Regions from separate parts of the Rhizobium viscosum genome, predicted to be linked through region 2. Evidence: riboswitches for the same ligand, from Rfam matches in the RefSeq annotation. Region 2 holds a riboswitch; the other holds the start of a gene.
The links. A riboswitch is a leader RNA that binds a small molecule or an ion and turns the genes downstream of it on or off. The one in region 2 is predicted to bind thiamine pyrophosphate.

Region 1: another riboswitch for thiamine pyrophosphate. It lies ahead of thiC (phosphomethylpyrimidine synthase ThiC); the one in region 2 lies ahead of thiM (hydroxyethylthiazole kinase).

Annotation. Positions count from the first base shown of each region.
Region 1 is NZ_JADBEC010000002.1:897,904-901,308, forward strand. Features, by position in the region: gene thiC (phosphomethylpyrimidine synthase ThiC) at 1-1,520, opposite strand, end outside; TPP riboswitch at 1,614-1,733, opposite strand; gene bioZ (3-oxopimeloyl-[acyl-carrier-protein] synthase BioZ) at 1,989-2,975, opposite strand; gene H4W29_RS24995 (adenosylmethionine--8-amino-7-oxononanoate transaminase) at 2,975-3,405, opposite strand, start outside.
Region 2 is NZ_JADBEC010000002.1:2,092,481-2,095,885, reverse strand. Features, by position in the region: gene H4W29_RS30595 (aldehyde dehydrogenase (NADP(+))) at 1-1,257, shown strand, start outside; TPP riboswitch at 1,415-1,513, shown strand; gene thiM (hydroxyethylthiazole kinase) at 1,565-2,365, shown strand; gene thiE (thiamine phosphate synthase) at 2,362-2,997, shown strand; gene thiD (bifunctional hydroxymethylpyrimidine kinase/phosphomethylpyrimidine kinase) at 2,994-3,405, shown strand, end outside.

The DNA of each region.
Region 1 (3,405 bases), 1.2 Mb from region 2:
TGGCCCTTGGCGAGATCGGCGGCATGCGCGGCGATCTTGTAGGTGATGACGCCCACTTTGACGTCGTTGCGGTCCGGCAGGCCGAGATGTTCCTTGGGCGTCACATAGCAGAGCATGGCGGTACCGAACCAGCCGATCATCGCAGCTCCGATGCCCGATGTGATGTGGTCGTAACCCGGTGCGATATCAGTGGTCAGCGGCCCGAGCGTATAGAAGGGCGCCTCGCCGCAGACCGCGAGCTGCTTTTCCATGTTCGCCTTGATCTTGTGCATCGGCACATGGCCAGGGCCCTCGATCATCACCTGGCAATCCTTCGCCCAGGCGATTTTCGTCAACTCGCCGAGCGTTTCCAGCTCCGCGAACTGGGCCGCATCGTTGGCATCGGCGATCGAACCCGGGCGCAGGCCGTCACCGAGCGAAAGCGAAACATCGTAGGCCCGGCAGATATCGCAGATCTCCTCGAAATGCTCGTAGAGAAAACTCTCCCTGTGGTGATGAAGACACCACTTGGCCATGATCGAGCCGCCACGGGAAACGATGCCGGTGACACGGTTGACGGTCAGCGGGATATAGGCGAGCCGCACGCCCGCATGGATGGTGAAATAATCGACGCCCTGTTCGGCCTGTTCAATCAGCGTGTCGCGATAAACCTCCCAGGTGAGGTCCTCGGCAATGCCGTTTACCTTTTCGAGTGCCTGGTAGAGCGGCACGGTACCGATCGGCACCGGCGAATTGCGAATGATCCATTCGCGGATATTGTGGATGTTACGGCCGGTCGACAGGTCCATGACCGTGTCGGCGCCCCAGCGGATCGCCCAGACCATTTTCTCCACTTCTTCCGCCATGGATGATGTGACAGCCGAATTACCGATATTGGCATTGATCTTCACCAGGAAATTCCGGCCGATGATCATCGGTTCGGATTCAGGATGGTTGATATTGGCGGGAATGATCGCCCGACCTTCCGCAACTTCGCGGCGAACGAATTCGGGGGTGACGTAATCCGGGATATGAGCGCCGAAACTCTCGCCGTCCCGCTTCAGCGTGTCCTTCGCCACCTCGCTGCCGAGGTTTTCGCGGATGGCAATGAATTCCATTTCCGGTGTGATAATGCCGGCGCGTGCATAGGCGAGTTGGGTAACGGCTTTACCGTCCCTCGCCCTCAGCGGTCGGTTCCGCACCGGGAATTCTGGCGTCAACCGGTCGCCGGACACGAAGCCGTTATCCTCCGGCCTGACGATACGGCCGTCATAAGCCTCGACATCGGCGCGCGCCGCAATCCAGCTTTCGCGCAGACGTGGCAGACCGCTTTCGATGGCCACTGTATGGGACGGATCCGTATAGGGACCGGAAGGGTCGTAGATCCTGACCGGCGGCTCGCCCGATGTTGGATGCAGCGCGATCTCTCGCATCGGCACCCTGATATTGGGGTGGATTGCGCCTTCGATATGGATCTTCTCCGAGGCCGAAAGCGGACCGGCGGTGACGGCGGGAGATTGCGGTTTTGCGGCAATATTCATCGTGAGGCTCCAAAGTTTTCGCGTTGGAGACCCAGTCATCGAGCCGGAATGATGGAAGAACGCCGACGTGGATTCCTGGCGTGAATCCACGTTTCATCAGCGCTTGCACCGTCCCTACGCCAGTATGAACTGGATCAGGTTCAACGGGTCACTGCGCCGCGCAATCGCTCAGCAGTATCTCAGCCCCTTGGCGGGACCCCCCTGGTGAATAGGGCTAGGCTATTGTGGGAAACGGCGCTTCGTCAAGCCTATAGGGCACCATTCCCGAAGCCTTATCCCGGCTGGCTGTCAGTGCTACCGGAAATCCGCAATCATTGCTGGCAAGTTCCGTCATAGCCGATATGTCGAGACAGCCATTCGTCGTGATCGATCCAGGGCAGTTCAGTTTTGCGTGCGTCGCACGAATGCCACGCTGTCTCCCGCCCCGTACGTTTCCACTGCGTATTCCTTTCAGAATTGTCGGTTTGGTCACGTGCCAAAAACCACAGCACCACCCATCAAACCGGCGCCGGCGGCGGTGAGCAGCAGCGTCTCTCCTCCCGTAAACCGCCGCTCCACATGGGCGACGGAGAGGGAAAGCGGGATGGTCGCGGCAGATGAATTGCCGAAGCTCTCGATCGTGCGGATCGTTTTTTCGGGCGCGATGCCGAGGTTGCCGGAGACGGCGTCGAACATGCGCGCGTTGGCCTGATGCGGAACGAACCGGTCGATATCGGCCGCGACAATTCCTGCCTGCTCCAGCGCCCGCTTCGAGGTTTCGGTCATCAGGGCGACGGCGCGCGAGAACACCTCGCGGCCGTCCTGCATCGTCATCAGAAAGTCCTCGGCACTGGTTTCGGGAGAGAACGGCCGGTTGCTGCCGCCAGCCGGAATGTTGATCAGGCCATAGCCGCTGCCATCGGATGCGAGATCGGCGGAGAGGAGGCCGCTTCGCCCATGCGTGCAGGGAGCCAGCACCACGGCGCCGGCCGCATCCGCAAAGAGGACGGCGCTTGCCCGCTCGGCAGGATTGATGCGGCGGCTCAGGATATTGGCGGCCACCACGAGGACGGTGCGGCCGTGCACGCGGACGAAACCGTCCGCCAGCGTAAGCGCGTAGAGAAAGCCCGAACAGGCGCCGGCGAGATCAATCGCGCCAGAGTTTTCAAGACCCAACCGGTGGGCCAGGAGCGGCGCCGAGGGCGGCAGAAGATGATCCGGTGTCGAAGTCGCAAGCAGCGTCAGTGCGATCTCGTTGCGGGCGATCCCGGCATCGTCGAGCGCCATCTGTCCGGCCGCGGCGGCCAAGCCGCTCAGCGTCTCGCCATCCTCCGCCCAATGGCGCGTGCGGATGCCGGTTCGCCGCTCGATCCAGCCCGTTTCGAGGCCCAGGCGAGCCTCGATCTCGGCATTATCGACGCAGCGAGCCGGCGCGGCATGCCCGAAACCGGCCATACGGGAAGAACGACCCGACATCATCCTGCGCTCCCGAGAACGATCGAGGCGACCTCGTCTATGGCGTCATAAGTGCTGCCGATCTCGTCTGCCGTCACGCAATAGGGCGGCATCAGGTAGACGACGTTGCCGAGCGGACGGATCAGCAGACCGCGCTCGCGAAACAGCCGCCGCATGCGCGGGCCGGCCTCGGCGAGATAACCGCCAGCGGGCACGACGAGATCAAGCGCCGCGATCGTTCCGGACTGCCGGATATTGGCGAACCGCTTGTCGCCTTCAAAACGCTGAAGGTTCTGTCGGTGCAGTGCCGCGAGATTTTCGATACGTTCAAAGACCGGTTCGTTGCGCCAGATGTCGAGATTGGCGACGGCGGCAGCGCAAGCGACCGGGTTGGCGGTATAGGAGCTCGAATGGAAGAAGGTCTTGCGCCGATCGGTGGAGAGGTGGGCAT
Region 2 (3,405 bases):
GCGGAAACCGGGCTTCCGCGCGGACGTCTCGAGGGCGAGCGCGCTCGCACGACGGGACAGCTTCGTCTATTTGCGAAGGAGGTTCGCGAAGGCCGGTTCCAGGAGCTTCGTTTCGATGGCGCGGATCCTTCCCGCAAGCCGGTTCCGAAGCCCGATCTGCGCCTGCGCAACGTTCCCCTCGGCCCCGTCGCCGTTTTTGGCGCATCGAACTTTCCGCTCGCCTTCTCAGTCGCAGGCGGTGACACGGCGTCTGCGCTGGCGGCAGGATGCCCTGTCGTCGTCAAGGCCCACTCCGCGCATCCGGGCACATCGGAACTGGTCGGCCGCGCCGTTCAACGCGCCGTTGCCAAGGCCGGCCTGCATGCCGGCACGTTTGCGCTTCTCTTCGATACCGGCTTCGAGGTCGGGCAGAAATTGGTGGCCGATGCCAGAATCCGCGCCGTCGGCTTCACGGGTTCGCGCCGCGGCGGCACTGCGCTGATGAAGATTTCTTCTGAGCGCAAGCAGCCGATCCCGGTCTATGCCGAAATGAGCAGCATCAACCCGGTCATCTTCTTCCCGAATGCGCTGAAAACCCGCGCGCCGGAGATCGCAGCAGCTTTCGTAAGCTCGCTTGTCCTCGGTGCCGGACAGTTCTGCACCAATCCCGGTCTCATTCTCGCCGTCGACAGCGAAGGCCTGGACACTTTCATTGCCAAGGCGCGGGAGCTTCTGCCCGATGTCGGCGCCCAGACGATGCTGACAGGCTCCATCGCCAAGGCATTCTGCGATGGCGTTGCCCGGCTGGAAAAGCATCCCGAAGTCCGGCTCGTTGCCAATGGCAAGCCCGGCAGCGAATTCGAAGGCACGGCCGCTCTCTTCGAGACGACAGCCGCGGCATTCCTCGCGCATCACGAGCTGCAGGACGAGGTCTTCGGTGCAGCCGGCCTTATCGTGCGCTGCCGTGATCTCGCCGAACTCGAGCGCGTCCTCGACGGTCTCGAAGGCCAGCTGACCGTTGCCCTGCACATTACGAACGAAGACGAACAGGACGCCAAGCGCCTCGTTCCCAAGCTGGAAATGCTTGCCGGACGCCTGCTCGTGAACGGCTTCGGAACCGGCGTCGAAGTATCGCCCGCCATGGTGCACGGCGGCCCCTACCCGGCAACGGCCGATGGCAGGTCGACCTCCGTCGGGACGCTCGCCATCTACAGGTTCCTGCGTCCGGTTTCGTATCAGGACTTTACGACGACCCTGCTTCCAGCGCCGCTGCGTTGATCGAGCAGAGCAGCCGGACCTTAAACCCAAAGAACCGGCATCTGAAAATTGCACCACGGGCGCTCAGGCGGCCCGTGGTGCGTATTGGCAAAACCTCAGTCTCAAAATCGTCATTTTGCCGATGACAGCGACGCCATTCTCTGCAAGAAAGAGTGCTGTTGAGAGACAGGGGCGCCCGTTTGCGAAAGCGGGCTGAGAAGCACCCTTCGAACCTGAACCGGATAATGCCGGCGGAGGGAGTCGCTCGGGTCGCCATCTGCTTCATCGCATGATCGTTCCCGCGCCTGCCCCGCCTGAAAGGGGTACTATGGAGAACAAAACACCCGGAGCACTGTTGACGGCGATGCGCGCGAAGCCACCGCTCGTTCAGTGCATCACCAATTACGTGGCCATGAACATCGCCGCCAATGTGGTCCTTGCGGCGGGTGCATCCCCTGCCATGGTCCACGCCGCCGAAGAAGCCGGCGAATTTGCCGCAATCGCCGGCGCTTTGACCGTCAATATCGGCACGCTCTCCACCCAGTGGATCGACGGCATGCATGCGGCGGCAAAGGCTGCAAACGCGAGCGGCAAACCTTGGGTCCTTGATCCGGTTGCCCATTATGCGACATCCTTCCGCCGCAGGGCAGTTGCCGATCTGCTGGCACTTCGCCCGACGATCATCCGCGGCAATGCTTCGGAGATCATCGCGCTTGCCGGCGGCGAGAGCCGCGGCCATGGCGTCGACAGCCGTGACCCGGTCGAGCAGGCTGAAGATTCCGCGCGGCTGATTGCCGAACGGCATGGCGCGGTCGTCGCCGTCACCGGGGTCGTTGATTTCGTGACCGACGGGACACAGGCGCTGCGCATTGAAGGTGGCTCGCCACTGATGCCGCAGGTGACTGCGCTCGGCTGCTCGCTCACCTGCCTGACTGGCGCCTTTGCCGCCACCATTCCCGCAGATCCCTTTGCCGCCGCTGTTGCCGCACTTTCTACCTTCGCAGTTGCCGGCGAGGAGGCGGCCAAGGATGCTGCCGGCCCCGGCTCCTTCTCCTGGCGCTTCCTCGATCAGCTCGCCGCGCTCGATGGAGCAAAGCTCGATGCAAAAGTCGGGATTAGCGCCGCATGAAACGCTTCGATCTTTCCCTCTATCTGGTCCTCGATCCCGACCTCTGCGCCCGTATCGGCATGGTCGAGACGGTGCGGCTTGCCGTTGCCGGCGGCGCCACGATGGTGCAGCTTCGTGACAAGCACGGCGGGACGGCAAGGATGATCGAGACCGGCCTGGCGCTGAAGGAGATCCTGAAGGGCACCGGCGCTTCGCTCGTCATCAACGACGACGTCGAGGCAGCCATCGCAATCGGCGCCGACGGGCTCCATATCGGCCAGGATGATATGGGGCCAGCCGCCGCCCGGACGATGATCGGCCCCGACATGATCCTCGGTCTGTCAGCCGAGAGCGAAGCGCTGGCAGCCGCCATCGACCCAGCCATCGTCGATTATGCCGGCATAGGACCGGTATTTGCGACACCAACCAAGACCGACCACAAGCAGCCCATCGGCTTTGACGGGTTGGCGAGACTGGTGAAAACCGCCCCCGTTCCGACGGTTGCAATCGGCGGCTTGAAGAGCGAGCATGTCGCTTCCGTTTTCGCTGCAGGGGCCGATGGGCTTGCTGTCGTCTCGGCGATCTGCGGCACGCCGGATCCTCGGGCCGCGACCCTTCGCATCGCCGAGGAAATCCGAAAGGCCAGCCGATGATCCGCAACGTCCTGTCCATCGCCGGCTCCGATCCATCCGGTGGTGCCGGTATCCAGGCCGATCTCAAGGCTTTCTCGGCGCGCGGCGTCTATGGTATGGCGGCGCTGACGGCACTGACGGCGCAGAATACGCAAGGGGTGACGGGCGTGCACCTTGTGCCGCCGCACTTCGTCGCCCAGCAGATCAAGGCCGTCTTTGCTGATGTGCGTGTCGACGCGGTCAAGATCGGCATGATCGCCAATGCCGGCATTGCCGAAGCAGTTGCCGAGGTGCTGGCGCCTCATCGCGGCATTCCCATCGTCGTCGATCCGGTCATGATCGCCAAGGGCGGAGCAGCACTCCTCGACCCGCAGGCTGTCGATGCGCTGACGAAGCACCTGCTGCCGCTTGCGACGCTGCTCACCCCCA